Regions from separate parts of the Burkholderia savannae genome, predicted to be linked through region 2. Evidence: riboswitches for the same ligand, from Rfam matches in the RefSeq annotation. Region 2 holds a riboswitch; the other holds the start of a gene.
What was found. A riboswitch is a leader RNA that binds a small molecule or an ion and turns the genes downstream of it on or off. The one in region 2 is predicted to bind cobalamin.
Positions count from the first base shown of each region.

Region 1 (15,547 bases), 1.0 Mb from region 2:
GTTCGGATAGTACAGATCGTTGAAGCTCGGTGCGCGAAACGCGCTCGAATAGCTCGCGGACACCTTCCAGCGCTCGGTGACGTCGAGCCCGTAGCCGAGATAGTAGCTGTTCGCGCCGCCGAAATCGGAGTATTGATCGCGGCGCACGTTCGCCTGGAACTGGCTGTCGCCGATGCGGCCGGTATAGCCGAGCCAGCCGGAATTCACGTGGCGCTCGGGCGCGGCGAACACGTTCGATTCGAACGACTGGTCGAGCCGTTCGTAGCCCGCCTGAAGCTTGTGGCCGCGCGCGATCGCGAAATCGTTCTGCCACGTGTACTGGCGGTTGTCGGTATTGAAGTGGTCGGTGTATGCGCCGTTGAGCGCGGACTGGCTGCGGTCCTTGCCGCTCGACACGTTCACGCGCGTCGTCCACCAGTCGGCGAGCTTGCCGTTCGCGAACGCGGACACCTGCTGGACACGGCTGTACAGATCATTCAGATCGGTCGGCGCGCCGTATGCGTCGTCGAAGCTCGCCTTGCCGTTCGCCTGGAAGTACGTGACGCCGGCGTCCCACCTGTCGTCGAACCGGTGCCGCAGCGACGCGGACGCGCTTTCGTTCAGATAGCCGTTCGCGTTCGGATTGGCCTGCGGCTTGAGCGCGGGATCGAGCGACGAGAAGCCGTCCGTCTTGAAGCGCGCGAGCGACACGCTGAACGTCGTCCGGCCGTCCGCATCGAGCCGGCCCGATGCGCCCGCGCTTTGCGTCTGCGTGTGATAGCTGCCGTAGCCCGCCGAGAAATCGAAGCGCGGCGGATGATCGCCGCCCGTCTTCGTGAACACCTGCACGACGCCGCCGATCGCGCCGGACCCATACAGCGACGACACGTTGCCGTTCACCACTTCGACGCGATCGATCTGGTCGAGCGGCAGCTGGCTGATCTGCGCCTGCCCGAGGCTCGCCGAATCGACGCGCACGCCGTCGACGAGCACGAGCGACTGTGTCGGCTGCGCGCCGCGCAGGAAAAGGCTCGCGCTCGCGCCCGGCCCGCCGTTGCGCACGATCTGCGCGCCGGGCGCGAGCGCGAGCAGGCCGGGCAGATCGGTCGCGCCGCTGTCGGCGATGTCCTGCGCATCGAAGAGCGTCGTCTGCGGGATCGCGTCGGCAAGCTTCTGCGGCGCGCGCTGCGCGGTGACGACGATCGGCGCGAGCTGCGCGCCGGGCGTCGAACGCGAAGGCGCTGTCGCTGTCGCTGTCGCTGTCGCTGTCGCTGTCGATGTCGACGTCGACGTCGACGTCGATGTCGATGTCGATGTCGATGTCGATGTCGACGCCGATGCCGATGCCGATGCCGATGCCGATGTCGCTGACGTTGCCGACGCCGACGCCGGTTCGGATGCGAAAGGCGGCGGAGCCGCGGACGACAAGGAGTCCGCTGGAATCGCAGACGATGAAGAAGAAACGGAAGAATCAGCTGAAGCAGGCTGAGCAGCCGCGGCGCCTTGCGCGAGCGCGACGCACGGCAGTCCGGACAGAGCGGCGAGCGCTGCGCGGACGAAACGGGTACGCATGAACGACATCCTGTTGAGCCACAGCGGGGCCCGCTTCCCCGCAGGCCCTGCATCACGGAGACGGGCGCGCCCGTCTCCCCGCCGCGGCCGGTATCCGGGCTCGCGACGTCACCGCCTCGCCTTCCCGCGCGAAACGCGCAGTGGCACCACGCCGGCGGCCGGCCGAGCCGGCCGTGCCGACGCATCGAGAGTGCGGCTTGCATCGGATTCGATGCGATCGCTTACCGTTGCGGGGGCAGCGCAGGTTGGCTCGGTCCCGGCGGACGTCGCGCCCTGCTTCCCGTTTAACCGCGCGCGAAGCGCGCGAGCACCGAGGCGGCGCCAGTTTAGGAGCGCGCGCGCCGCAGCGTCAAGAAAGCGCGACGACGCAGCGCAAGAAACGTCGCGCCGTGTGTCGTCGACACGATCGACATCAACGAACGACGAAGAGATTTCGCGGCGAGAAGCAGGGGTGTTACGTCTAGAAACGTTACAGATATCGGAAAGTCGCTTATTCCGCGCTAAAATGCTGGGTCTTTAGAGGACGCAGCACATGCTCAACGAACTCGAAACCCTATCTCAAAACATCGGCCGTCTGATCGCGCTGAATCAACGCCATCAAGCGGAACGGCTCGCGCTCGAGGAGCAGGTCGCGCAATTGCGCACGCAGGCGCAAACGCTGCGCTCGGAACTCGAGCAATTGCGCGACGAGCGCAACGCGCTCGCAGCGGAGCGCGACACGCTGTCGGCGAAGATCGACGACGCGCAAGTGAAGCTCAACGCGATTCTCGAAAAATTGCCGCGCACGAAAAGCGTGCCGGATGCGGAAAACCAGCTCGACCTGCTCGCGCCGCAGGCAAGCGATGAAGCCGAAGGCACGGCGAGCCACGGAGAACAGGCATGAGCACCAAGCAGATCGAAGTGTCGATTCTCGGCCAGGCGTATCGCCTCGCCTGCTCGCCCGAAACCGAAGCGGCGCTCGTCGAGGCGGTCGCGCGCGTCGATGCGGAAATGTCGAAGATCCGCGCGAACAGCTCGGTGCGCGGCACCGATCGCATCGCCGTGATGGCCGCGCTGTCGCTCGCATCGGAGCTGCTGAGGCTGCAACAGAGCGTGCGTCACGGAGAAGCGTTCCCTGCGGAAGAAATCCGGCGTACAATGCATCAAATGAATGAACAACTCGGTGCAGTGCTCGCACAGCACGAGGTGCAGTAAAATGCTTCACCAGGTTCGGCCACTGCTTGATCTATCGCGTTCAAGCCGCTGAATTCAAAGGTGATTCGAACAGTTAAGTCAGCTTCCCTGCCTGGTTCGCCAAGGTCATATATTCCTTGAACCAATGCCATGTGCACGGTTGCGGAAATTTGTAGCACGGGCGCGCGCGTCACTCTGTCTGATGTACCCGAAGTGCTGCTAACTGCGACCAATTCTGAACCTCAGGTTCAGGATGCCGGCCTAGCGGCCAAGGCGGGGGCCTATTCGACGGCATCGGGCAAAGCCCGATGCCGTTTCCTTTTGTGCAGCCTTTTCATTGCGTCGAGTCGTTGCGATCCATGCGCTACTGGCTGATGAAATCCGAACCGGACGAGGCGAGCATCGACGACCTCGCCGCCGCCGCCGACCAAACCTTGCCGTGGACCGGCGTGCGCAACTATCAGGCGCGCAACTTCATGCGCGACACGATGCGGATCGGCGACGGCGTGCTGTTCTACCACTCGAGCTGCCCCGAGCCCGGCATCGCGGGGCTCGCGGAAGTCACGTCGACGCCCTACCCCGATCCGACGCAATTCGATTCGCAAAGTCCGTACCACGATCCGAAGTCGACTCAGGAATCCCCGCGCTGGGTGCTCGTCGACGTGCGCTTCGTCAAGAAGACGCCGCTCGTTTCCCTCGGCGCATTGCGCGAGCACGAGGAACTCGCCGACATGCGCGTGCTCGCGAAGGGCAACCGGCTGTCGATCACGCCCGTCACGCCCGAAGAATGGCGCTTCATCACGAAGCGCCTGATGAAGTGACGCGGCGGCCACGTCAAACATTGTCAGACCCGGCGCGCGAAGCCGCGCCGGCCGGAACCTCGGCCCGCTTTCGACAGCCTAACGGGCGCTCGACAGATGCAGTGCCGCATCCGCCGGGCGTTTCGAAAGAAGCGCGGCGTCCGTCCGCGCCCCGCACGCCGCATGTCGCGTGCGCGCTTACGCTCAAGGAGTCAACAATGACGAAAAAATCCGCTCTAGCCGTTGCCGTCACGCTCGCGGCGGCGCTGCCGATCGCCTTCGCGCTCGCCCCGTCCGCGGCGCGCGCGCAAAGCATGGGCCAGATGCAGCCGCCCGCGGGCGTGCTGTCGCTGTCCGCGCAGGCGAGCACCGATGTTCCGCAGGACGTCGTCGACATCACGCTGTTCTACGAACAACAGGCGAAAGATCCGGGCACGCTGACCGCCGAGCTGAACAAGCGCGCGGACGCGGCGCTCGCGCAGGCGCGCGGCGTATCGGGCGTCACCGCGCGCACGGGCGAATTCTCGGTGTCGCCGAGCATCGACCGTGACGGCAAGATCTCCGCGTGGCGCGGCCGCACCGAGGTCGTGCTCGAGTCGCACGACTTCGCGGCCGCGTCGAAGCTCGCGGGCCAGTTGAGCCCGATGATGCAGGTGGCCAACGTCGCGTTCTCGCTGTCGCCCGAAGCGCAGCGCGCGGCCGAGCAAAAGCTCACGTCGGAAGCGATCAAGGCGTTCCGCACGCGCGCCGAGGAAGCGACGCGCGCGTTCGGCTACAGCAACTATTCGATCCGTGAAGTGAACGTCGGCAGCGGCCGCAACGTGCAGCCGTATCCGCGGATGTTCGCGATGGCCGCGCCCGCGATGGACAGCGCGAAGGCGAGCGCGCCGATCGCCGTCGAAGGCGGCAAGACGACCGTGACCGTCAACGTGAACGGTTCGGTGCAGATGAAGTGAAATGAAGCGGCGCGGGCGGCAATGTGGCGCGCCGCCCGCCGTCGACGAAACGCCGGCTTCTCGCCGGCGTTTTTTATTGCGCTTCGTGCATGTCGGAACTTGCGATCGCATGTCGCAGGTTGTTCGATTGCTCGCGATCACGAGCGCTGGCCGCACGTTGCGCGCGTGAAAGGCAGGCCCGGCGTTCCGCGTATCGGCACGGTGCGCATCGTACGCCGCGCGTCATGTGCCGTATGCCGTGCGTCGTGCGTCGTGCGCCGTGCGCCGTGCGCCGTGCGCCGTGCGCCGTGCGCCGCAATCAGCGTACGCGCAAGCGCGGCCCGCCGCCCACGCCGTTCGCGCCGGGCCGGCGGCCGCGCGATCGCACGCAGCCGCGCGGCGCCGCTCGATCAGGCCGTCTTCGCGACGCCCCCGCGCCGATACGCCCAGACCATCATCAGCACGCCCGCGATGATCATCGGCAGCGACAGCCACTGCCCCATCGACAGCCCGAACGTCAGCAAACCGAGGAAATCGTCCGGCTCGCGCGCGAATTCGACCGTGAAGCGCGCGAGGCCATACCCGATCAGGAACAGCGCCGAGATCGCGCCCATCGGCCGCTGCCTGCGCGAGAAGAACCACAGCACGATGAAGAGCGCAATGCCCTCGAGCGCGATTTCGTACAACTGCGACGGATGCCGCGGCAGCATCTGGTGCGACAGGAACACCTCGTTCAGATCCCACTTCGCCGCGAGATCCTGATGCGCGGCGAGCCACGCGGCGTCGTCGCGCGACGCGCCCGGGAACAGCATCGCCCACGGCGCGTCGGGGCTCGTCACGCGGCCCCACAGCTCGCCGTTGATGAAATTGCCGAGACGCCCGGCCGCGAGCCCCGTCGGCACCATCGGCGCGACGAAGTCGGTCACTTCGAGCCAGTGGCGCTTGCGCTGCCACGCGAACAGCGCCATCGCCAACGTGACGCCGAGGAAGCCGCCGTGGAACGACATCCCGCCCTCCCACACCCGGAAGATGTCGAGCGGATGCGAGAAGTAGTAGCCGGCCTTGTAGAACAGCACATAGCCGAGCCGGCCGCCCAGCACGACGCCGAGCACGCCGTAGAACATCATGTCGTCGATGTCCTTCGCGCTCCAGCCTTGCGCGGCGACGTACGGCAGCTTCAGGCGCAACCGCCCGACGACGATCGCGAGGATGAAGCCGACGAGATACATGAGCCCGTACCAGCGCACGGCGAGCGGGCCGAGGTGAATCGCGACGGGATCGAAATTCGGATGAATGATCATGAGTTAGCGTTGATGGTTCTGAATCGATGCGGCACGCACGGCGACGCCGACGTTCGAGGCGACGCGCATGCGGCAACCGCGGTTCGACGGGCGCGCCGCGCGAACGTTCACGGGCGCGCCGCGAGCCTGCCCGCGCGCGCCCGGCCAGGCACGCCGGCCGGCGGATCGGAGGGCGACACCCGCTGCGCGTCGCCGCGCACGACGTCGATGAAGCCCGCGAGCACCGGGCTCACGTCGCCCGTGCGCCACACGAGGCCCGTCTCGACGACGGGCGCCGTAGCGGCGAGCGCGCGATAGACGACGCCCGTGCGCCGCAGGTTACGCAGCGATTGCGGCACCAGTGCGACGCCCATGCCCGCCGACACGAGGCTCACGATCGTCTGCATCTGGATCGCCTCCTGGCCGATGCGCGGCGCGACACCCGCCGCGCCGTAGCAGCCCGTAATGATGTCATAAAAGCCGGGCGCCAAACGACGCGGGAAGATGACGAGCGGCAGCGACGCGATGTCGGCGATCCGCACGGGCGCGTCGCCCGCCGCCTCGCTCGCGTCGGCCGGCATCGCGACGACGAGCGGCTCGCGCAGCACCGGCAGATACGACAGCGACGCCGCATGGCGCGGCGGCACGGGCGGAATCACGAGCCCCGCGTCGATGCGGCCCGCGACGAGCTCCTCGATCTGCACGTCGCTCGTCGCCTCGGTCAGTTGCAGGCGCACGTGCGGATAGCGCGCGCCGAACTCGCGCAGCAGCTGCGGCAGCAGCCCGTAGTCGGCCGTCGACACGAACGCGAGCGCGAGCGACCCCGCCTCGCCGCGCGCGAGGCTCTGCGCGAGAGGCGGCAGCGCGTCGGCCGCGGCGATCAGCCGCCGCACGTCGGGCAACAGCGCCGAGCCGACCGCGGTCAGCTCGACCGAGCGCTTCGTGCGCGCGAACAGCGCGACGCCGAGCGCGTCCTCGAGCGCGCGAATCGCCTGCGACAGCGGCGGCTGCGTCATCGAGAGCCGCTCGGCGGCCCGGCCGAAGTGCCGCTCGTCGGCGACGGCGACGAAATAGCGCCATTGGCGTAAATCAGGGGTCACATCGCTCTCCACGTCCTTGTCGACCGACGGATTAATATGAAAATCGACCTAATAAGTGATGAATAATATATTGGACATTCTCTAAGAGAAACTGCATTCTTGCCCACCTGAGCCGGACCGCGCCGATGCAGCGCGCCGCCCCACAGTCAACCAGTCGATGGATGGAGTCCCCATGTCGTACAACCGCCGCTCGAAGAACATCACGCAAGGCGTGGCCCGTTCGCCGAATCGCTCGATGTATTACGCGCTCGGCTACCAGAAGGACGATTTCGACAAGCCGATGATCGGCATCGCCAACGGCCACTCGACAATCACGCCGTGCAACGCGGGCCTGCAGCGCCTGTCGGACGCAGCCGTCGCGGCCGTCAAGGCCGCCGACGCGAACCCGCAGATCTTCGGCACGCCGACGATCTCGGACGGCATGTCGATGGGCACCGAAGGGATGAAGTACTCGCTCGTGTCGCGCGAGGTGATCGCCGACTGCATCGAGACCTGCGTGCAGGGCCAATGGATGGACGGCGTCGTCGTCGTGGGCGGCTGCGACAAGAACATGCCGGGCGGCATGATCGCGCTCGCGCGAATCAACGTGCCGGGCATCTACGTGTACGGCGGCACGATCCGCCCCGGCCACTGGAAGGGCCGCGACCTGACGATCGTGTCGTCGTTCGAGGCGGTCGGCGAGTTCACCGCCGGGCGCATGTCGCAGGAAGATTTCGAAGGGGTCGAAAAGAACGCGTGCCCGACGACGGGCTCGTGCGGCGGCATGTACACCGCGAACACGATGAGCTCGTCGTTCGAGGCGCTCGGCATGTCGCTGCTGTATTCGTCGACGATGGCCAATCCCGATCAGGAGAAGGTCGACTCGGCGGCCGAATCGGCGCGCGTGCTCGTCGAAGCGGTGAAGCGCGACCTGAAGCCGCGCGACATCATCACGAAGCAGTCGATCGAGAACGCGGTGTCGGTGATCATGGCCACCGGCGGCTCGACGAACGCGGTGCTCCACTATCTGGCGATCGCGCACGCGGCCGAGATCGAATGGTCGATCGAGGATTTCGAGCGCATCCGCAAACGCGTGCCGGTGATCTGCGACCTGAAGCCGTCGGGCCAGTACGTCGCGACCGACCTGCACGCGGCGGGCGGCATTCCGCAAGTGATGAAGATCCTGCTCGACGCGGGCCTGCTGCACGGAGATTGCACGACGATCACGGGCCGCACGATCGCCGAGGAGCTGAAGGACGTGCCGGGCGCGCCGCGCGCCGACCAGAAGGTGATCTACCCGATCGACCAGGCGCTGTACAAGGAAGGCCATCTCGCGATCCTGAAGGGCAACCTCGCCGAGGACGGCGCGGTCGCGAAGATCACCGGCCTGAAGAATCCGGTCATCACCGGCCCGGCGCGCGTGTTCGATGACGAGCAGAGCGCACTCGCGGCGATCCTCGACGACAAGATCAACGCGGGCGACGTGGTCGTGCTGCGCTACCTCGGCCCGCAGGGCGGCCCGGGGATGCCGGAGATGCTCGCGCCGACGTCGGCGATCATCGGCAAGGGCCTCGGCGAATCGGTCGGCCTCATCACGGACGGCCGCTTCTCGGGCGGCACGTGGGGGATGGTGGTCGGCCACGTCGCGCCGGAAGCGTTCGTCGGCGGCACGATCGCGCTCGTGCAGGAGGGCGATTCGATCACGATCGACGCGCACAAGCTGCTGCTGCAACTGAACGTCGACGACGCCGAGCTGGCGCGCCGCCGCGCCGCATGGAAGCAACCGGCGCCGCGTTACACGCGCGGCGTGCTCGCGAAGTATGCGGCGCTCGCCCGCCCGGCGAACGAGGGCGCGGTGACGGGCTGACGCGCGAGCGCGCGCCGCCACGGCGGAACCACAAAAAGCGACAAGATGACGAAGGGGGCGCGACGTACTCGCGCCCCCTTTCCTTTTATAATGCGCGCACCGCCAAGCCGGACGCTGTGCCGGCGGAGACCAGCATGAAGAGAACGACCTTGCGCCTGATGGCAATCGCGCTCGTTGCCGCGGCCGCAAATGCGCATGCGCAGCAGTCCGACGGGCTCGCGCTCGCGCAACGCAAGAACTGCATGGCGTGCCATGCGATCGACAAGACGTTGATGGGGCCGTCGTTCCGCGCGATCGCCGACAAGTACGCCGCGCGCGGCGACGCCGCCGGCTATCTCGCTCAGACGATCGTCAAGGGCAGCGTCGGCGTGTGGGGCGGCGTGCCGATGCCCGCGAACACGCAATTGACGAGCGCCGAGGCCGGCACGCTCGCGCACTGGGTACTGACGCTCAAGTAAGCCGCATGGAAAGACAAGACGCCGACGACGGCGTCTCGCGCATGATTGCGCGATGGCGGTGCACGCAGCGCGTCACCTGCGCGCCGCCTCTCACGCCCCGTGCGGCGCAGCGCGGCCGACGAGCCGCCCCGGCCCGCCGTCATGCGGCGGCGTTGCCGTTGCCGTGCTCGTTGCGACGGGCGAGCGCCGCGCCGACTTCCTCCGTTACCCAGCCCGCCACCTCGGTTTCCAGCGCAAGCGCGACTTCGCGCGCGATCTGGCCGACGAGCCAGCCCGCATGGTCCTGCAACGCGTCGCGGCATCGCGCCTCGATGAGGCCGCGCCCCTCGCCCGTCAGATAGTTGGTCATCCGGCTCTTCAGCCGGTCGGCGATCTGCCGCGCCTCGAGGTCCGCGGCGAGCGACGGCGCGGCATACGGCGGCGCGGCGCGCGCCGCATCGGGCGTCGACGACGGCAGTGCAGCGGGCGGCGCGAGATCCGCCGCAAAATGCGCGGCTGGCAATTCGTCGGCGTACGCCGCGGGCGCCGCATACGCGGTCGGCAGCTCGGCCGCGAGCGCATCCGGCGTCGGCACGAACGGCGGCTCGACGTGCGTCGGCGCGCGCAGCTCGTCGACGAGCCTCGGCGACGCGTCGCGCGCCGCGGGCTCGGCCGCGCGGGCCTCTTCCACGGTGCCCGCCGCACCGGCCACTGCACCGGCCACCGCATCAGCCGCCGCATCGGCCGCCGCGTCCGCCTGCACGCGCCCGGCGACGGGCGGCCGCGCGAGCGCGGGGTTGCCGGGCACGAGCACGTCGGTCAGCACGGGAATCGACGATTCGTTGGCTTCGACCACGGTTGTCCTCCGTCTGCGCGGGCTAGCCGCCCTGCTTGTGGTTGTTGAGCGCGTAGCCGCGGTCGCGGTAGAACCGGTACCGCTCGCGTCCGGCCGCGAGCTCGTCGGGCGCGTTGCCGACCACTTCGAGCAGCCGCTCGAAGCGCGCGAACTGCGCCGGCACGTCCGCGCCCAGGTTCAGCAGGATGCCATGATGCGACGCGCGCTCGAGATCCGCGGTCAGCACGATCGGCGTGGTCGCCGCGTGCGCGTTGTCGATCGCGCAATGCGGAATGAAATCGAGCGGCGAGAACGTCCACAGCCGCTCGTCGAGCGCGCGCAGCCGCGCGGGCTCCGCGCACACGACGACGGGCTGCCCCGCCTGATACGCCTTGCGCAGCAGCCGGCACGCGTACGCGAGCGAATCGCCGACGTTGGTATGGAAGTCGATGCGCGTCATCGCTCGCCGCGCCCCGCCGCGCCGATCGTCGAACCCCGCGCCATCACGCGCCGGCGCGATCGATCAGGAACTGCGCGAGCAGCGGCACGGGACGGCCCGTCGCGCCCTTCGCCGCGCCGCTCTTCCACGCGGTGCCGGCGATGTCGAGGTGCGCCCACGGGTAGTTCTCCGCGAAGCGCGACAGGAAGCACGCGGCCGTCACGCTGCCGGCCGGACGCCCGCCGATGTTCGCGAGATCCGCGAAGTTCGACTTCAGCTGATCCTGGTATTCGTCGTCGAGCGGCAGGCGCCACGCCGGATCGCCCGCCTCGCGCGACGCGTCGAGCAGCTCGCCCGCGAGCGCGTCGTCCTTCGAGAAGAGGCCCGTGTTGTGATGGCCGAGCGCGATGATGCACGCGCCCGTCAGCGTCGCGACGTCGATCACCGCGGCGGGCTTGAAGCGCTCCGCGTACGTGAGCGCGTCGCACAGGATGAGGCGGCCTTCCGCGTCGGTGTTGAGCACCTCGATCGTCAGGCCCTTCATGCTCGTGACGATGTCGCCCGGCTTGTTCGCGTTGCCGGCCGGCATGTTCTCGCAGGTCGGCACGATCGCGACGACGTTGAGCTTCAGGCCCATTTCGGCGACCGCGCGAATCGTGCCGAGCACCGAGCCCGCGCCGCACATGTCGTACTTCATCTCGTCCATGCCCTCGCCCGGCTTGAGCGAAATGCCGCCCGAGTCGAACGTGATGCCCTTGCCGACGAGCACGACGGGCGCCGCCTTCGCGGCCGCCCCCTGGTATTGCAGCACGATGAATTGCGGCGGCTCGACCGAGCCCTTCGCGACCGACAGGAACGAGCCCATCTTGAGCGCCTGGATCTGCTTGAGGCCAAGCACGTCGGCCTTCAGGCCCCAGTCCTTCGCGAGCTTCTTCGCGGTGTTCGCGAGATAGCTCGGCGTACAGACGTTGCCCGGCAGGTTGCCGAGATCACGCGTCAGGTCCATCCCGTTCGCGAGCGCGACGGCCTGCTTCGCGGCGACCTTCGCCGCCTTGTCGGCGGCCGGATCGACGCTGAACACGACGCGCTTGAGCGGCTGCGCGCTCGCGTCCGGCTTGCTCTTCATCTGCGTGAACTTGTACGTCTCGTTGCGCAGCGCGAGAATCGCCGCGCGCACGCCCCAGTCGGACGCGCGATCGGGCACGGGCAGCTGCGCGAGCGTGAAAGTAATCTGGACCACTTTCGTGCCGAGGAGCGCGCGCCACGCGGCCTTGACTGCGTCGTTGTAGGCTTTCTGGCTGAAAGCATCCTGCTTGCCCAGGCCGACGAGCAGCACGCGCGACGCGCCGATGCCGGAAACCTCGTGCAAAAACAAGGTCTTGCCGAGCTTGCCGTCCATGTCGCCCGCCTTGATCACGCGAGAGACGAGCCCCTTCGTCGCTTCGTCGATGTCGAGCGCCGCGCCGGACAAGGTTTGCGCCTCGAACACGCCGAGCACGATGCAGTCGGATTTCCCCGTCAGGAAACCCTTCGCCGCGCCTTTGCTCCAATCACAGCCTTTTATGCTAAAGTCCATCGCGCTTGTCCTCGGATAAAATCTGGGCTAAGGATGAAAGCCGCAATTATCCGCTATTTTTCCCGTGCGGCGTGAGCGCCCCCCACTCGTGCGCTGTTTCCCGCCCTCTTCGCATCAATAATGATCTTCGAACGCTCCCTCCAGCGCGAGCTTGCGTACACCGCCGGCGCCGTCTTCATGGTGCTGCTCACGATCATGCTGACGTCGATGATGATTCGCATCGTCGGCTACGCCGCGTCCGGCGAGGTGAACCCGAAGGACGTGCTGGTCCTGATCGGCCTCACCGTGATCGGCTATCTCGCGATGATCCTCGTCGGCACGCTGTTCGTGTCGATCCTGTTCGTGCTCACGCGCTGGTACAAGGATTCCGAGATGGTCGTCTGGCTCGCGTCCGGCGTGAGCCTCACGCGGCTCATCAAGCCGATCGGCGTGTTCGCGACGCCGATCGTGCTCCTCATCGCCTTCTTCGCGTTCGTCGGCTGGCCGTGGTCGAACCAGCAGAGCAAGCTCATCAAGGCGCGCTTCCAGCAGCGCGACGAAGTCTCGCTCCTCGCGCCCGGCCAGTTCCGCGAGTCCGCCGCGAACAATCGCGTGTTCTTCATCGAGAAGATGTCGCCCGACCAGGCGAAGGTGCAGAACGTGTTCGTCACGACGACCGAGCACGGCAAGGTGAACGTCGTCGTGTCGCAGACGGGCCACACCGAGACGATGAAGAACGGCGACCGCTTCATCGTGCTCGAGGACGGCCGCCGCTACGACGGCGTGCCCGGCCAGCCGAACTTCAAGATCATGGAGTTCGAGCGCTACGGCGTGAAGATCCAGAGCAAGCAGATCGTCAGCCAGCCGACCACGACGGGCACCTCGACGCCCGACCTGCTGCGCAATCCGACCAACCAGAACCTCGCCGAATTCGCGTGGCGCGCGGGGCTGCCGCTCATCGCGATCAACCTGATGATCCTCGCGATCCCGCTCGCGTACCAGAACCCGCGCCGCGGCCGCACGGTGAACCTCGTGATGGCCGTGCTGATCTACCTCACCTATTCGAATCTGCTGAACGTCGTCCAGTCGCAAATGGAACGGGGCAAGATCCCGTTCGGCGTCGGGCTCGTCGGGCTGCACGTCGTGGCCGCCGGCGTCGTCGCGTTCCTGTTCTGGCTGCGCGTGCGCAACCGGCCACTGTTCTCGCGCGCCTCGCTCGGCCGCTCGCAGGGAGCCTGACCGATGCGCCTCTACGAGAGATACTTCGCGCGGCAGATCTACGTCACGTTCATCTTCGTGCTGTTCGCGTTCTCCGGACTGTTCTTCTTCTTCGACCTGATCAGCGAGCTGAACTCGGTCGGCCACGGCAACTACAAGTTCGGCTACGCGGTGCTGCGCGTCGCGCTACAGGCGCCGTCGCGCTTCTACGAAATCATCCCGGTCGCGGCGCTGATCAGCTCGATCTACGTGTTCGCGCAGATGGCCGCGAACTCGGAATTCACGATCTTCCGCGTGTCCGGCCTCGCGACGAACCAGGCGCTGCGCTCGCTCCTGAAGATCGGCGTGCCCATCGTCATCGCGACCTATCTGATCGGCGAATTCATCGGCCCGTATTCGGATCAATTGTCCGAGCGCGTGCGGCTCGAGGCGCTCGGCTCGTCGGTGTCGACGAACTTCGCGTCGGGCGTCTGGGTGAAGGACACGCTGACCGCGCGCGACAACGGCGAGCCCGTCACGCGCTTCGTCAACGTCGGCCAGCTGTCGCCCGATTCGACGATCCGCGACGTGCGGATCTACGAGTTCGATTCGAAGTTCAACCTGCAGAACGTGCGGATCGCGAAGAGCGGCCGCTATCAGCCGCCCGGCCACTGGCTGCTGACGGACGTCACCGACACGCAGCTCACGAACCTGCCGGGCGCCGGCGGCGGCCAGCCGGCCGATGCGCTGAACCCCGTCTACCGCGCGCAGCAGGTCACGCTGCCGCAGTATTCGCTGCGCTCGGACCTGACGCCGCAGATCCTGTCGGTGCTGCTCGTGTCGCCCGAGCGGATGTCGCTCTTCAACCTGTTCCGCTACATTCAGCACCTGAAGGAAAACCAGCAGGACACGCAGCGCTACGACATCGCGCTTTGGCGCAAGCTGCTGTATCCGTTCGCGGTGTTCGTGATGCTCGTGCTGTCGCTGCCGTTCGCGTATCTGCACACGCGCGCGGGCGTCGTGGGCGTGAAGGTGTTCGGCGGGATCATGCTCGGGATGAGCTTCCAGCTCTTCAACACGCTGTTCTCGCACATCGGCACGTTGAACACGTGGCCCGCGCCGCTGACGGCCGCCCTGCCCGGCTGCATCTATCTCGCGCTCGGCCTCTTCGCGCTGAAGTGGGTCGACCGGCACTGAGCGCGCGCATGCGTCGTCATCGGAGAGCGCGATGAACACGATGAACAAACACGGAATCGTCCTGTTCGGCCACGGCGCGCGCGACGCGCGCTGGGCCGAGCCGTTCGAGCGCCTCGCGGCGAAGCTGCGCGCGGCGCGCGGCGCCGATGCGCCCGTCGTGCTCGCGTTTCTCGAATTGATGGAGCCGTCGCTCGTCGCCGCGACGGCCGAGCTCGCCGCGCAAGGCTGCGGCGCGATCACCGTGATCCCGGTGTTCTTCGGCCAGGGCGGCCACGTTCGCCGCGATCTGCCGCAACTGATCGACGCGTGCCGCGCCGCGCATCCGGCAATCGACATTCGCTGCGCGACGGCGGTCGGCGAGGACGATGCGGTGCTCGATGCGATCGTCGGATATTGCCTGCAGCAAAGCGCCGACCGCGCGCCCTGACCGCCTTTCCCGTTCAGACGCGGCGACCGACGCCACGGTGGCGGCAATGCGCCGGCCAACCTGATCACCGAGCCGCCGCATGGCGGATACCCGCAACGCCGCTTGACAGCGGGCAAGCCGCTCAAGCTCCGTTCGCGCATCCGAATCGATTCGGATGCCGGCTCGACGTTCCGTTCGCCGTCGACGGACGTTGATGCGTTCGCCGCCCCCTGACGATCCCGACAGGATGCGCCTGCCCGGCGACGTCGTGTTCACGATCGGCGCGCTGCTGATGGCGTGGGATTTCCTCGCGAAACTGATCGGCTGGCGGCCCGCGGCCCGCATGGCGTCGGCCGCGGCCGACATGGCGCCGAATCGGAACGAGTAGCCGGGCGAAGTCGTCGGTTGTGCGTCGCCGACGAGGCCGGCTTCTTCGCGGCCTCGCCTGCGGCCGGCGAGCGGGTGGATCATGCAGAGACTTGCGTCGCCGGGCGGAACGAAGCACCCGGCAGACGAGTCTACGCGCATCGCGCATCGCGCATCGCGCATCGCGCATCGCGCATCGCGCATCGCGCATCGCGCATCGCGCATCGCGCATCGCGCATCGTTGCCGCGCGGCAGCCGCGACCGAGATCAGGCCGCGTCGCGCATCCCGTTCTTGCGCGCATCGTCGTCCGATGCGTCGCCCGCGAGCCGCCCGCGCTCGGCGAATGCGTCGCCGATCATCAACAGGCTCGGCTGCGCCGGATCGAGCCACGCCTGCGCCGCGCCCGCCGCCATCTCCGCGAGCGTAAGC
Region 1 is NZ_CP013417.1:2,967,403-2,982,949, forward strand. Features, by position in the region: gene WS78_RS14625 (TonB-dependent receptor domain-containing protein) at 1-1,551, opposite strand, end outside; cobalamin riboswitch at 1,620-1,881, opposite strand; gene WS78_RS14630 (hypothetical protein) at 2,084-2,434, shown strand; gene WS78_RS14635 (cell division protein ZapA) at 2,431-2,745, shown strand; RNA gene ssrS (6S RNA) at 2,827-3,008, shown strand; gene WS78_RS14645 (EVE domain-containing protein) at 3,084-3,545, shown strand; gene WS78_RS14650 (SIMPL domain-containing protein) at 3,743-4,480, shown strand; gene lgt (prolipoprotein diacylglyceryl transferase) at 4,870-5,760, opposite strand; gene WS78_RS14660 (LysR substrate-binding domain-containing protein) at 5,868-6,839, opposite strand; gene ilvD (dihydroxy-acid dehydratase) at 7,012-8,685, shown strand; gene WS78_RS14675 (c-type cytochrome) at 8,820-9,143, shown strand; gene WS78_RS14680 (DUF2486 family protein) at 9,283-9,978, opposite strand; gene WS78_RS14685 (DNA polymerase III subunit chi) at 10,001-10,417, opposite strand; gene WS78_RS14690 (leucyl aminopeptidase) at 10,461-11,972, opposite strand; gene lptF (LPS export ABC transporter permease LptF) at 12,093-13,190, shown strand; gene lptG (LPS export ABC transporter permease LptG) at 13,194-14,345, shown strand; gene WS78_RS14705 (sirohydrochlorin chelatase) at 14,386-14,772, shown strand; gene WS78_RS35910 (hypothetical protein) at 14,966-15,139, shown strand; gene cobA (uroporphyrinogen-III C-methyltransferase) at 15,385-15,547, opposite strand, start outside.
Region 1: another riboswitch for cobalamin. It lies ahead of WS78_RS14625 (TonB-dependent receptor domain-containing protein); the one in region 2 lies ahead of cobG (precorrin-3B synthase).

Region 2 (15,547 bases):
CGGCGCGCCGCCGACGCGACGCGCGCGCGGCGGCTACCCTATCGCCGATGCGCGGGCGTCGCTTCGGGGCGGCATGGCGCGCGCCGATTTGCGTCTCGCGTCGAAGACGCAACGTTTCGACGGCGTGTCGACGACGAAACTACGAATCGACGCATGGCGCGCGTTCGTCGCGCCGATGAACTACGCATGCTGACATGCGCGAATGCGGCCATGTCGCGTCGCGCGGCCCGATCGCACGGCGGTGAACGCCTGCGATGCGCCCGCCTCAAATCGGCCGCGCACATCTTCGCCGCGAAGCGCGCGTGCCTGTTCATGCTCGAGCTGCCGCCGGCCCGATCCCGAGCGCGCCCGCGCATCGGCCGCACGGATCGCGCTTTGCCCGAGCCGGAACTCGTACGGCACGCCACGGTCCCTATTGAACGTCACGACCCCAACGCGCCGATCCGGCCAAGGAAATGCCCATGATGTCGACTCGATTCCGTCATTTCGCCGCGGCCGCGCTCGTGGTGTCCGCCGGCGCGTTCGCGGCGCCGGCGAGCGCCGCGCCCGACGTCGCGTGCCGGCCCGACGAGACGATGCCGAAGCGGCAGTTCCGCGGTACGTGGATCGCATCGGTGATCAACATCGACTGGCCGTCCCGCCCGGGCCTGTCCGTCGCCGACCAGGAGGCCGAGCTGCGCGCGTGGCTCGACGACGCGGCCCGCATGAATCGAAATGCCGTGATCCTCCAGGTTCGCCCGACCGCGGACGCATTCTGGCCGTCGCCGTTCGAGCCGTGGTCGAAATATCTGACGGGCGCGCAAGGCGGCGACCCCGGCTACGATCCGCTCGCGTTCGCGGTTGCCGAAGCGCATCGGCGCAATCTCGAGCTGCACGCATGGTTCAATCCGTATCGCATCGCGATGGACGAGCGCATCGACGCGCTCGTCGCGACGCATCCGGCCCGCCAGCACCCGGACTGGGTCGTTCGCTACGGCGGGAAGCTGTACTACAACCCGGGCGTGCCGGCCGCGCGCGCGTTCGTCGTCGACGCGATCATGGACGCCGTCGGCCGCTACGATATCGACGGCGTGCATCTCGACGACTATTTCTACCCGTATCCGGTCGCGGGCGAGACGTTCGACGATGCGTCGGCCTACGCTCGATACGGCGCGGGCTTCCCGACGCTCGCCGACTGGCGCCGCGATAACGTCGATCGGCTCGTCGAAGCGCTCGCGCATCGCATCAAGGCCGCGAAGCCGTGGGTGAAGTTCGGAATCTCGCCGTTCGCGGTCTGGCGCAACGCGGCCACCGATCCGCAGGGCTCGCAGACGTCGGCTGCCGTGCAGACCTATGACGACCTGTATGCGGATACGCGCCGATGGCTGCGCGAGCGCTGGATCGATTACGTCGTCCCGCAGGTGTACTGGGCGCAAGGCTTCGCACCCGCCGACTACGACAAGGTGGTGTCGTGGTGGGCGAACGAGGCACGCGGCCGCGACGTGCACTTGTACATCGGGCAGGCGGCGTACAAGGTCGGCACGTCGAATCAATCGCCGGGCTGGTCCGATCCGGCCGAGCTGAGCAATCATCTGGCGTTCAATCTCACCGTGCCCGAGGTGAAGGGCGACGTCTACTTTTCCGCGAAGGACGTGCGCGCGGACCGGCTCGGCGCGACGACGCGCGTGAACCGCACCTGGTATTCGCGGCCGGCGCTCGTGCCGGCGATGCGCCCGCTCGACGGAGCGCCGCCGCCGCCCGCTGAGGATCTCCGCGCGCAACGCACGCCGGACGGCGTGCGGCTGCGATGGAAGCCGCGCTCGAATGCGGCGGCGTCTTACGCGGTCTATCGCCACGAGACGGGACGGCAAGACATGTGCGACGACCACGACGCGCGCCATTTGCTCGCGACGGTTCGGGGAACCGATTATGTCGACATCACCGCGCACGCCGATCGCGACTACCGCTACGTCGTCACCGCGCTCGATCGTCTCTGGAACGAAAGCGAGCCGGTCGACGTCGTGACGCCGGCTTTGCGATCGCATTGAAGCGCTCGCGCGGATGCGCCGGCGGCGGAGCGTCGTTCACGCGAACACGGGCGACGCCGCGCATCGGCATCTGATATTTCGCGCTCGGCTCGATGCGGGACGCCGCGCGTGGATCGCGATGCGTCGCCGACGCGTTCGAGCCCGCGCTTCGCGCAGCGACGGTCGCATCGGCGTCTGGGGGCGGAGTCGATGTCGGATTCGGCATCGATGCGCGTGCCGCCCCAAGCTTGCCTTGCCTCTTGCATGCCCGTTCGCGCGCTCGACGCGCGCAATCGCCGCATGCCTGCGCACGCCGGCGCTTGCCGATATGCTGACCTGCGCCGAGCGCCGCCGTCCTCACCCTTTCGCGTAGAGCGTCGACTCGTCGAACCCTTGCGCGTCGAGCACGCGCCCGATCAGGATCAGCGCGGTGCGCTCGATTGGCGTGCCGGCGACCTTGTCGACGATGTCGGCGAGCGTGCCCGTCACGCGCTCCTCGTCGGGCCAGCTCGCACGGTAGATCACGGCCACCGGACAATCGGCGCCGTAGTGCGGCAGCGCGTCGTCGACGATTCGCGCGAGATGCCGCACGCCGAGATGGATCGCGAGCGTCGCGCGGTGCGCGGCGAGGCTCGCGAGCGACTCGCCTTCGGGCATCGTCGTCTTGCCCGCGTAGCGCGTGAGGATCACGGTCTGCGCGACGCCCGGCAGCGTCAGCTCGACGCCGAGCGCCGCCGCGCACGCGGCCGTCGCGGTCACGCCGGGCACGATCTCGTAAGGAATCCGGAGCGCGGCGAGCCGGCGCATCTGCTCGCCGATCGCGCCGTACAGCGACGGATCGCCGGAATGCACGCGCGCGACGTCCTGCCCGTTCGCGTGCGCCTGAGCGAGCAGCGCGACGATCGCATCGAGATCGAGCTCCGCCGTGTTCACGACGAGTTCGGCGCGATGGCCGTCGAGCACCGCGGCCGGCACGAGCGAGCCCGCGTACAGGATCACCGGGCAACTGCGCACGAGGCGCTGGCCCTTCACCGTGATCAGCTCGGGATCGCCCGGACCCGCGCCGATGAAATACACCGTCATTCAAGATACTCCGTCATTCGATGATTCGATTCGAGGATGCGATGCGCGCGCCGCGGGGCGCGTTCTCGCGCATTGCGCGCATCGCTCGGGCAGCCCGCTTTCGTCACTTTCGTCACTTTCGTCGCTCTTCTCGCCTACGCGACCTGTCCCGCTTTGATGACGCCTCGCCGCGCACGCAACTCGGCCCGGCGCGTGCGGCCCGCGGGACATCCGGCCCGCCGTCTTCGATCATCATGCCGGCCCCGCGTCGACGCGCGAGCGCACCGCACACGCGGCCCGTCACGACGCGCGAATTGCACGAAACGTGCGCAACGCGTCGACGAGCGCGGCCGTGTCGCCGAATTCGCGATCCGCGTCGGGCAGCGCCGGCCGCTCGACCATCACGACGGGAATGCCCCGCTCGCGGGCGACGTCGAGCTTCGCCTCGGTCGCCGCGCCGCCGCTGTTCTTGCTGACGACCACGTCGATTCCGGCTGTCGCGAAGAGCACGCGCTCGCCGTCGGCCGAGAACGGCCCGCGCGCGGCGAGCACGTGCGCGCGCGCGTTGCCGGGATGCGCGTCGAGGCAGCGCACGAGCCAGTGCTGATGCGGAGCAATCTCGTCGAGATGCGCGAGCGGCTCGCGCCCGAGCGTGAACAGCGGCCGCGCGAACGGCGCGATCGCGGCGGCGACGCCGTGCCAATCGGCGACGCCGCGCCAGTCGTCGCCGGGCTGCGGCCGCCACGGCGCGCGGCGCAGCGCCCAGTACCGCACGCCCGCCGCGCGGCACGCGGCGGCCGCGTTCGCGCTGATTCGCGCGGCGAACGGATGCGTCGCGTCGACGACGAGCGCGATCGCGTGCTCGCGCAGATGGCGCGCGAGCCCGTCGGCGCCGCCGAAGCCGCCGACGCGCACGTCGCACGCCAGATCGTCCGGCACCTTGCCGAGGCCCACGAGGCTGTACACGTCGCGCGGCGCGAGCGTGCGCGCGACGCGCAGCGCGTCGCCCGTGCCGCCGAGCAGCAACACGCGGCGCGCGCTCATGGCGCGACGCCGACGATGCGGCCCGCTCGATCGATCGCGAGCACTTCGACGTCGACCTCGTCGGGCACGATATCGCGCGCGACGCGGCGCGCGTGCGCGCACACGATGTCGCCGAGCGGCACGTGGTGCGCGAGCGCGAGCGCCAACGCCTGCTGGCTCGTGTTCGCCGCGCGGATCTCGTGCTGCAGCACGGCGCTCGCGCCCGCTTCGCCCGCCCACGCGGCGAGGAGCGGCAAGTCGATGCTCGAATGTCGGCTGTGCAGATCGAGGTGCCCCGCGGCGAGCTTGCTGAGCTTGCCGAAGCCGCCGCACAGCGTGAGCCGCGCGACGCGCGCGCGGCGCAGATACTTGAGCACCGCGCCCGCGAAGTCGCCCATTTCGATGAGCGCGATGTCGGGCAGGCCGTAGCGCGCGCGCACCGCGTCCTCGCTCGCGTTGCCGGTGCACGCGGCGATGTGCGACACGCCGTTCGCGCGCGCGACGTCGATCCCCTGATGAATCGACGCGATGTACGCGGAACACGAGAACGGCCGCACGATGCCCGTCGTGCCGAGGATCGACAGGCCGCCGACGATCCCGAGGCGCGGGTTCATCGTCTTCAACGCGAGCGTCTCACCGTTCTCGACGCCGATCGACACGTCGAAGCCGCCCGCGTAACCGTGCTCGGCCGCGAGCGCGGCGAGGTGCTCCGCCATCATCCGGCGCGGCACCGGGTTGATCGCCGGTTCGCCGATCGGGATCGTGAGCCCCGCGCGCGTGACCGTGCCGACGCCCGCCGCCGCGTGAAAGCGCACGCCCGGCTCGTGGGCGAGCTTCACGCGCGCGAACACGAGCGCGCCGTGCGTGACGTCCGGGTCGTCGCCCGCGTCCTTGATCGTGCCCGCCTCGGCGCCGCCGTCACCCGTCACGCGGCAGAACTCGAGGCGCATCGCGACGCGCTGCCCCTTCGGCAACACGATCTCGACCAGGTCGCTCGCCTGAGCGCTCAGCAACAGGCGCGCGGCCGCGAGCGACGTTGCGGTCGCGCAACTGCCCGTCGTGTAGCCGAAGCGCAGCGGTGCCGGCTGCTCGGGCGTTTCGTCGCGCATCACCCGTGCTCCGGCTGCGCGTCGCGCGGTTTGCGCGCGTCGTACAGCGTGACGGGCAGCGCCTGCCGCCACGCGTCGAAGCCGCCGAGCGGCTGCGCGTGCGCGACCGATACGCGCGTGAGCGCGCCGCCGTGCCGCTCGCGCCACGCGACGAGCGCCGCCTCGCCCTGCAGCGTCACCGCGTGCGCGACGAAACGGCCGCCGGGCTTCAGGCCGGCCCAGCACGCGTCGAGCACGCCGTCGCGGCTCACGCCGCCGCCGACGAACACCGCGTCGGGCGCGGGCAGGCCCGCGAGCGCGTCAGGCGCGCGGCCCGCGACGAGCTCGAGCGCCGGCACGCCGAGCGCGTCGCGGTTGTGCTCGATGAAGCGCTGCCGCTCCGGATGCGCTTCGATCGCGATCGTCCGGCAGCTCGGATGCGCGCGCATCCATTCGATGCCGATCGACCCTGAGCCCGCGCCGACGTCCCACAGCAATTCGCCGGGCGCGGGCGCAAGCCGTGCGAGCGCGAGCGCGCGCAGATCGCGCTTGGTCAGCTGGCCGTCGTGGCGGTACGCGTCGTCGGGCAGGCCCGGCGTGAGCGCGAGGCGCGGCGCGTCGGCGCGCGCGGGGCATGCGCGGCATTCGATCGCGACGAGGTTGAGCGCCGCCGTTCGCGCGTCGCCCCACGCGTCGGCGCGCGCGTCGATGCGCCGCTCGAGCGGGCCGCCGAGATGCTCGAACACGGTCATCGCGCTCGGCCCGAAGCCGCGCGCGGCGAGCGCGAGCGCGAGCGCGGCGGGCGTCGCGCCGTCCGCGCTCAGCACGATGAGACGCCGGCCCGGATACAAATGCCGATTGAGCGACGCGAGCGGGCGGCCGACGAGCGACACCGCGTCGACGTCCTGCAACGCCCAGCCGACGCGCGCGGCCGCGAGCGACAGCGAAGACGGCGCGGGCAGCACGCGCCATTCGTGCGGCGCGAGCGCGCGCGCGAGCGTCGCGCCGACGCCGAACAGCATCGGATCGCCGCTCGCGAGCACGCACACGCGCGCCGGACGCCGCGCGAGGAGCGGCGCGAGATCGAACGGCTTCGGCCACGGCGCGCGCTCGGCCCCACGCCGCGCCGGCAGCATCGCCAGATGCCGCTCGCCGCCCATCACCACCGCCGCCTCGGCGAGCGCGCGCCGCGCGCTCCTGCCGAGCCCCGCGTATCCGTCGTCGCCGATGCCCACCACCGTCAGCCACGCGGTCATCCGTCGTACTCCATCGTGTTCCTGTCGATCCTGAAAGCGTCGCCCGCGCAGCGCATCCCGCGCTCGGACGTCACGAAAAAAGGCATAATACAGCGTCCGTCGACCGGCGCCCCACGGGGCCCAAGAGGGAACGCAGGGCGCGCCGCGCCGCTGCGGCTGCCCCCGCAACTGTGAGCAGCGAGTCCGCATCCGATCCACGCCACTGGTCACGCCGCCCACCCGCGGCCGCCGGGAAGGCCCGCTGCGGATGACGACCTGCCAGCCAGGAGACCTGCCGGGACGTTTCGTTCGTGCCATCCAACATCGGGCGGGGTGTACCGATGCCGCAGCCCGCCGCCCGTGCGCATCCCGCGCGGACCGGCCGGCTCGGGCCGCCGCGCGACGCCTGATCCGGAGCGCCGTTGAACCCTTCCGCCGCCGTTTTTTCTTCCGACGCCGCTCGCGCCGCGAGCGCGTGCCCGGGGCTCGTGCGCATCGTCGCCGCGCGCGACGGCGGCCTGTGCCGGATCAAGCTGCCGGGCGGCGCGCTTCGCGCCGCGCAGGCGCGCGCGGTGGCGGCCGTCGCGCGCGCGTTCGGCTCGGGCGTGATCGAGGCGACCAATCGCGCGAACCTGCAGTTGCGCGGCGTGAAGGCGGGCAGCGAAGCGCGCGCGAGCCGCGCGCTGATCGACGCGGGGCTCGGGCCGCTCGCGGACGGCCTGCCCGCCGCGTCGCTCGATGCATGCGTCGCCGCGCGCGACGACGTGCGTAACGTGATGCTGAGCCCGACGGCCGGCCGCGATCCGCACGCGCTCGTCGACAGCGCCGCGCTCGCCGCGCGCCTTCTCGACATGCTGCAGACCGAGCCGCGCTGCGCCGCGCTGTCGCCGAAGTTCTCGGTGCTGCTCGACGGCGGCGAGCGGCTCGCCGCGCTCGATCACCCGCACGACATCTGGCTGTCCGCGCTGCGCGACGCACACGGAGACACATGGCTCGCGCTCGGCCTCGCCGGCTGCCCGCCCGTCGACGGCGAGCCCGTCGCGCCGCACGCCGGCGCGCTCGCCGCCGTCGCGCCGGCGCAGGCGCTCGCATGCGTGCGCGCGCTCGTGACGCGCTTCGTCGAGCGCGCGCCGGCGGGCGCGGCGCGCATGCGCGATCTGCTCGCGACGTGCGCGCCCGACGCGTTCCTTTCGGATGTCGAAGCAAGCTTGCCGTTCGCGCTGCGGCGCGGCGCGGAACTTGCCGGCTGGCGACGCGCGCGCGTCGACGCGTCGCTGCGTTTCGGCATCCTCCCCGAGCGGGACCCGGCGCGCCGCGTCGTCGGCGCGCAGCCGCCGCTCGGCCGGCTCGACGCCGACACGCTCGACGCGCTCGCGGCGCTCGCCGGCACGCACGGCGACGGCACGCTGCGCATCACGCCATGGCAAGGCGTGATGCTGCCCGGCGTCGCGCGCGACGCCGCGCGCGACGCGCTGGCGCGCCTGGCCGCGCTCGGCTTCGTCTGCGACGCGTCGGCGCCGCTCGCGCACGTGGTCGCGTGCGCGGGCTCGACGGGCTGCGCGCGCTCGCCCGCCGACACCAAAGGCGACGCGCTCGCGCTCGCCGGGCGGCTCGCCGCGCCCGTCGACGTGCACGTGAGCGGCTGCGCGCGCTCCTGCGCGTTGCCGCACGCGGCCGAGCACACGCTCGTCGCGAACGCGGCGGGCCGCTACGACCTCTATCGGCGCGACGGCGCGACGGGCTTCGGCCGCGCCGTCGCGCGCCAACTGACGATCGACCAGGCCGCCGCCGCGCTCGCGCGCGACGCGCGGCCCACTCAGGATGACTTGGATGCTTGACTACCTTCGCGACGGCGAAGCGATCTACCGCGAATCGTTCGCGACGATCCGCGCGGAAGCCGATTTGACGGGCGTGCCGCCCGACCTCGAAAAACTCGCGGTGCGCGTGATCCACGCGTGCGGGATGGTCGACATCGTCCGCGACCTGCGATTCTCCGACGGCGCGGGCGCGGCGGGCCGCGCGGCGCTCGCGGCCGGCGCGCCGATTCTGTGCGACGCGCGGATGGTGGCCGAAGGCATCACGCGCGCGCGGCTGCCCGCGGCAAACCCGGTGATCTGCACGCTCGGCGAAGCGGACGTGCCGCGGCTCGCGCGCGAGATCGGCAACACGCGCTCGGCGGCCGCGCTCGAACTGTGGCGAGCGCACCTCGCGGGCAGCATCGTCGCGATCGGCAACGCGCCGACCGCGCTCTTCCACCTGCTCGACATGATCGACGCGGGCGCGCCGCGCCCCGCCCTCATCCTCGGCTTTCCGGTCGGTTTCGTCGGCGCGGCCGAATCGAAGGCGCTCCTCGCGGCCGACAGCCGCGGCGTGCCGTTCGTCGCGGTCGCGGGCCGCCGCGGCGGCAGCGCGATGGTCGCCGCCGCCGTCAACGCGCTCGCCTCGGAGGCCGAATGACGCGCAACACCGGCCGCCTGTACGGGCTCGGCGTCGGGCCGGGCGACCCCGAACTCCTGACGATCAAGGCGCTGCGCGTGCTGCGGGCCGCGCCCGTCGTCGCGTATTTCGTCGCGAAGGGCAAGAAAGGCAACGCGTTCGGCATCGTCGAGACGCATCTGAGCGACGCGCAGACGCATTTGCCGCTCGTCTATCCGGTGACGACCGAGGCGCTGCCGCCGCCCCTTTGCTACGAAAGCGTGATCGCCGATTTCTACGACACGGCGGCCGCGCTCGTCGCCGCGCATCTCGACGCGGGCCGCGACGTCGCGGTGATCTGCGAGGGCGATCCGTTCTTCTACGGCTCCTACATGTACCTGCACGACCGCCTCGCGCCGCGCTACGACGCCGAAGTCGTGCCGGGCGTGTGCTCGATGCTCGGCGGCGCGGCGGTGCTCGGCGTGCCGCTCGTCTATCGCAACCAGAGCCTCTCGGTGCTCTCCGGCGTGCTGCCCGAGGACGAATTGCGCGAGCGCCTCGCGAAGGCCGACGCGGCCGTCGTGATGAAGCTCGGCCGCAACTTCGACAAGGTGCGCCGCGTGCTCGACGAGCTCGGGCTCGCGCGGCGCGCGCTGTACGTCGAGCGCGCGACGATGGCCGCGCAGCGGATCGTGCCGCTCGCGGACGTCGATCCGATGGCGTCGCCGTATTTTTCGCTGCTCGTCGTGCCGGGGGAAAAATGGCAAGGATGACGGCCGCGCCCGCGATCGTGATACTCGGGCCCGGCGCGCTCGAGACCGCGCGCCGGATTCGGGCGCGCTGCGACGGCGCGCGGGTGCATGCGCTCGCGGGGCGGCTCGCCGTCGGCGCCGATGTCGACGTCGCGTTCGCCGAGCTCGGTCCGCACCTGCGCGAGCTGTATGCGCGCGGCGCGCCGATCGTCGCGCTCTTCGCGGCCGGCATCGCGATTCGCTGCGTCGCGCCGTGCCTCGCCGACAAGGGCGCGGAGCCGCCCGTGCTCGCGGTCGCCGAGGACGGCAGCGCGGTCGTGCCGCTGCTGGGCGGCCTCGCGGGCGCGAACGTGCTCGCGCGCGAGATCGCCGGCGCGCTCGGCGTTGCGGCCGCGATCACGACGAGCGGCGAGCTACGCTTCGGCGCATGCGTGCTGAATCCGCCCGAAGGCTACGCGCTCGCCGATCTCGACGCGGGCAAGCGCTTCGTGTCCGATCTGCTCGCGGGCGAAAGCACGCGCGTCGACGGCGACGCGACGTGGCTCGACGGCGTCGCGCTGCCGCGCGACGCGCACGCGGCGCGCGTGATCCGGATCACGCCGCATGCGCCGCGCGGCGATGCGCGCGAGTTGCTGATTCATCCGCGCAGCGTTGTCTTCGCGTTCGGCGACGAGGGCTGCGCGGGCGACGGCAGCGCATGCGGCGCGTCGGATCGCAGCCCGACGGCGCACCCGGATGCACCGCGCTCGGGCGCAACCGCGCACGCCGCGACGCCGGGCCTGCCGCCGCTCGCCGCGCGCATCGTCGCGACGCTCGCCGCGCACGACTTCGCGCCGCTCGCGCTCGCGGCCGTCGTCGCGCCGGCGCGTCGCATCGCCGATCCCGCGCTGACCGACGCGGCTCGCGCGCTGCGCGTGCCGCTGCGCTTCGTCGAGACGGCCGCGCAGGACGCCGCCGGCGTGCTCGACGCCGCGCTGCCCGCCTCGCTCGCGAGCCGCCGCGTCAGCATGCCGCACGCCGATTCGACATCGCCCGGCGTCGCGATCGCCGTCGCCGACGCGCCCGTCGACGCCGACACGCTCGGCACCGCGCGCGGCCGCCTCACGGTGCTCGGCCTCGGCCCCGGCCGCGCCGACCTGATGACGCCCGCCGCACGCGCGGCGCTCGCCGATGCGACCGACGTCGTCGGCTACGCGACCTACGTGAACATGGCGGGCCCGTTCCGCGCGGATCAGCAGTTGCACCTGTCCGACAACCGAGAAGAGCTGCAGCGCGCGCGGCATGCGTTCGAGCTCGCCGCGCAAGGCCGGCGTGTCGCGGTCGTGTCGTCGGGCGACCCCGGCGTGTTCGCGATGGCGGCGGCCGTGCTCGAAGCGCTCGACGGATCGGACGATGTGCGCTGGTCGGCCGTCGAGCTCGACGTCGTGCCCGGCGTGTCGGCCGCGCTCGCGACGGCGGCCGAAGCGGGCGCGCCGCTCGGCCACGACTTCTGCCTGATCTCGCTGTCGGACAACCTGAAGCCGTGGGCGATCATCGAAAAACGCATCGATTGCGCGGCCGCCGCCGATTTCGCGCTCGCGTTCTACAACCCGGTGTCGCGCGCGCGGCCCGTGCAGTTCGATCGCGCGCTCGACATCGTGCGCCGGCATCGCGCGCCGGACACGGTCGTCGTGCTCGGGCGCGACATCGGCCGCCCCGGCGCGACGCTCGCGACGACGACGCTCGGCGCGCTGTCCTCGCAGCAGGTCGACATGCGCACGATGGTGATCGTCGGCTCGTCGACGACGCGGCGCATCGTGCGCGACGGCGCGCGCGAATGGGTGTACACGCCGCGCTGGTATCGCTGATCCCGAAGCGGAGTGAAGCGGCGCGCATCGCGTGTCGCGCCGCGCGTGACGAACCGGGCGCGGCGCGCATGCAGTCCGCGCCGCGATCGCATCGCTGCGCTCAATGCGCGCGATCATTTCGGATCGCGAATCAAGTCGCTCGCCAAACCTTGAATCCGAATAATAAAAAGAACGACTAACGATTCCATAATGCGGACGATTCCTCCATGATGTGCGAGCCGAAACGCCGACCGCCCATCGAGCGCGGCGGCGCGACGGCGATATGCAGGCCAGCATATCCACCCATCAACATGGAGAGAACAATGAACTTCAGCATGTCGTCACGCATCGTCCCGCGCGCGATCGCGGCGGGCTGTCTTCTCGCGGCCGCGGGCGCGTCGCACGCGGCGAGCGCTTACGCGCCGTACGTCGACGTGACGCTTTATCCGACGCCGCTCGTCGATCAGATCGGCGTGCAGCAAGGCATCCAGCAATTCATGCTCGCCTTCGTCGTATCGGGCGGCAACCAGTGCGCGCCGTCGTGGGGCGGCGTGCAGTCGATCGGCAACGGCGCGACGGGCGACCTGCTCAACACGATCGCGACGTCGGTGTCGAACTATCGCGCCAAGGGCGGCGACGTCGCGGTGTCGTTCGGCGGCGCGGCCGGCCTGCCGCTGATGCAGGCCTGCTCGAGCGTGGCCGCGCTGAAGAGCGCGTATCAGACCGTGATCGACACGTATAGCCTCACGCATGTCGACTTCGACATCGAAGGCGCGTCGCAGCAGGATTCGGCGGCCGTCGCGCGCAACTTCCAGGCGGTCGCGCAATTGCAGGCCGACTACGCGGCGAAAGGCAAGCCGCTGCACGTGACGCTCACGCTGCCGGCGATGCCGACGGGGCTCGTCCAGGACGGCCTGAACGTGCTGAACGCGGCGCTCGCGAACAAGGTGGCGCTCGATGCGGTGAACATCATGACGATGGACTACGGCCCCTCCGGCATCGACATGGGCGCGGCCGCGATCAGCGCCGCGCAGGGCCTCTATTCGCAGCTCGACACCGCGTACAAATCGGTCGGCCAGCCGCAGACCGACGCGCAACTCAAGCAGCTCGTCGGCGTGACGCCGATGATCGGCGTGAACGACGTGCAGGGCGAGACCTTCACGCTCGCGAACGCGCAGAGCGTGCAGACGGCGGTCGCGAACAACAGCTACGGCTTCGTCGGCATCTGGTCGATCACGCGCGACAAGCCGTGCGACGGCGGCTCGCAGTATGCATCGCCGATCTGCTCGGGCGTCGCGCAGCAGCCGTACGCGTTCTCGTCGATCTTCAAGCAACTGGGCGCGCACTGGGGCTCGGGCGTCACGCAGGACCCGAACTACGGCGGCGGCTCGGATGGCGGCGGCAAGCCGCAGCCGGGCGCGCCGTGGTCGCCGACGCAGGTCTACACGGCGGGCGCGACGGTCACGTATCAGGGCACGACCTATCAGGCGCAATGGTGGACGCAGGGCGACATTCCGGGGCAGTCGTCGGTGTGGAAGCCGGTCGGCGGCAACTCGCCCGCGTGGTCCGCGACGACCGCGTATCCGGGCGGCGCGTGCGTGATGTATCAGGGTGCGAAGTACTGCGCGAAATGGTGGACGCAGGGCGACGTGCCGACCGCGGGCGGACCGTGGGCGAAGGCCTGACGGCGGCGGCCGGGCCGCGCGGCGACGCGCGCTAGCCGGCCGCCGCGCGGGATCGGCGCTCGTGCGGGCCGCTCCCGCCTGGCCGGCGATGCGCGTCGCCGGGCAGGATGCTCGGCTCGTTCGGCGCCCGGAATGCGGGAATTCGGGAACGCGGCGGCGGTGCGAAGCACGTGGCGTACGGCGGCTCTGCCGCCGGATACGCGCGGGGGCGACCGGTTTGTCGCGCTCGCGGCGCGATTCGCTGCGTTCACGTTGCCGCAACAGATTCTCGCTGACGACGTTCTCGCCGACGACGTCATATCCTTGTGCGCGAACCTTTGTGTCACGTGGCATGCGACCGACGCTGTCCGTCAAAACGTCGCCGGGCATCGTTCCGGCATCGCCAACACGCGCGGGCGCGCGACGCGAATATGACGATCGGACGATGGAACGATGCCGCGCGGCTGCAGTATGCTGGGCACGTCGCTTTTTTCCGGAGTCGCCATGAAACGCTACCTGCCGTGCGTCGCCGCCTTCTGCTTCGCGCTACCCGCCGCGCATGCCCAAACACAGACCTACCACTTCGACGAAGGCGGCACGACGCCGACGGGCGTCACGTCCCAGCCTGCCTCGGCACCCGCTCAGGCGCGCACGCATCAGGCCAAGCCGCATCGGCATTCCGTGCACCGCAAGAAGCACCACCGGACGCACCGCCGCGCCCGCAGCGCGCAGCGCGACAGCTTCTATTCGCATCCGTGACGTTCGTGGCGTTCGTGGCGTTCGTGGCGCTCGTGGTGCTCATGGCGCTCGCGGTGTTCGTGGCGCGCCTGCCCGTTCGATCGGCGCGGTCACGGCGTCGCCCGGACGGGCCGCGGCTTCGCGCCAACGGCGGCCGCAAGCGCGCCTGACGCGCGCTCGAGCTCGAACGTCTCGCGCGAGCGCGGCGCGGCGGATGTCATCGATGCGCCCGGTTGTGCGAGCTCCGGCGGCTTACTCGCGATCTTGCTGCCGCGATCTTGCAGTTGCGCCGGACGCTCCGCGATTCGCCCGAGCCCGACCTTGCAGGCGCCGGCCGCCGATCGGATGCGTCGCGCGGCGACATGCCCCGCCGCGCAACACGTCGGCGACGGGTACATGACGTGGACGGCCGCGTCATGCCGCTTGCTGCCGCACGTGCTTCGCAGCGCAAAGGGAGCGATTACGCCGCGTGCAGCGCCGCGATCCGCGCATGCAGCCATTGGCGCAACGCGTCGATCTCTTCGATGCACACCGAATGCGGCATCGGATACGCGTGCCAGTCGACGCTCGCGCCCTTCCCGCGCGCAAAATCGCGCGCGGCCTCGCCGAGCGCGATCGGCAGGATGTCGTCGTCGGTGCCGTGCGCGGCGAAGATCGGCGTCGCGCGATTTGCGTCGGCGAGCCGCTCGTCGATGAAGCGCGGCGACGGAACGTAGCCGGACAGCACGATCAGGCCCGCGAGCGCGTCCCGATGCGTGAGCCCCGCCGTGTAGGTCATCGCGCCGCCCTGCGAGAAGCCCGCGACGAAGATCCGCGATGTCGGAATGCCGCGCCGGTTCTGCTCGTCGATCAGATCGCGCACGGTCGCGCACGATGCGTCGATTCCCGCTTCGTCGACCTGCCGGTTCACGCCCTCGAACGACAGGATGTCGTACCACGCGCGCATCACATAGCCGTTGTTCGCGGTGACCGCGATCTCGGGCGCGTTCGGGAACACGAAGCGCACGGCCGGGCCGTTCGCGATCCGCAGCTCGGGGACGAGCGGCACGAAATCGTTCGCGTCGGCGCCGAGGCCGTGCATCAGGATCACCGCGAACGCGGGGTTGGGGCCGGTTTCGATTTCGATCGTCGGCTGGTCGTCGAGCATGCTGAGGCTCCGCGAGATGGGATGGATGGGGAAAAGCGCATCGATGATCGCATATCGCCGCGGCAATCGACTGCCGCGCGCGGTATGGACGGCCGGCGCGGCCGCGGCGTGCGCCGGCACCGCGATCGCCCGAGCGTCAAGCGATCCCGCGCGCGAGCTCATCGGGCGTGGCGAGCGTCGCGCCCCATGCATGCGCGAGCCGCTCGCAGCGGCCGAGCCGCACGGCCGCGTCGTCGAAGTCGACGACGACGATCCGCTCGGCGAGCGCCGGCCGCGCGGGCGCTTCGGCCGTGCGCCCGTCCGACAGCAGCCATACCCAGCGCCGCTGTTGCGGGCGCCGGCGCGCCGCGCGCGCGAGCAGCCGCGCCGCGGCGTCGATGCCTTGCGCGAGCGGCGTGCCGCCGCCGCCGCCGACGGGGGCGAGCCAGCGCTCGTTCCACCAGCGCGGCACGGCGGGCCCGAAGCGCACGTCGGCCGAGCCGCCGCCGAAGCAGACGAGCGCCGCGTCGGCGCGCTCGCGCGCCAGACAATCGAACAGCGCGACGACGAGCCCCTTCGCGCGCGCGAGCCGCTCGGCCGTCAGCATCGACG
Region 2 is NZ_CP013417.1:1,947,916-1,963,462, forward strand. Features, by position in the region: gene WS78_RS09655 (glycoside hydrolase family 10 protein) at 462-2,027, shown strand; gene cobM (precorrin-4 C(11)-methyltransferase) at 2,364-3,089, opposite strand; gene WS78_RS09665 (cobalt-precorrin-6A reductase) at 3,369-4,112, opposite strand; gene WS78_RS09670 (cobalt-precorrin-5B (C(1))-methyltransferase) at 4,109-5,200, opposite strand; gene WS78_RS09675 (bifunctional cobalt-precorrin-7 (C(5))-methyltransferase/cobalt-precorrin-6B (C(15))-methyltransferase) at 5,200-6,435, opposite strand; cobalamin riboswitch at 6,521-6,728, shown strand; gene cobG (precorrin-3B synthase) at 6,837-8,252, shown strand; gene WS78_RS09685 (precorrin-8X methylmutase) at 8,245-8,871, shown strand; gene WS78_RS09690 (precorrin-2 C(20)-methyltransferase) at 8,868-9,602, shown strand; gene cobJ (precorrin-3B C(17)-methyltransferase) at 9,599-11,428, shown strand; gene WS78_RS37015 (hypothetical protein) at 11,604-11,744, opposite strand; gene WS78_RS09700 (chitinase) at 11,731-13,092, shown strand; gene WS78_RS09710 (hypothetical protein) at 13,576-13,830, shown strand; gene WS78_RS09720 (alpha/beta hydrolase) at 14,270-14,956, opposite strand; gene WS78_RS09725 (vWA domain-containing protein) at 15,093-15,547, opposite strand, start outside.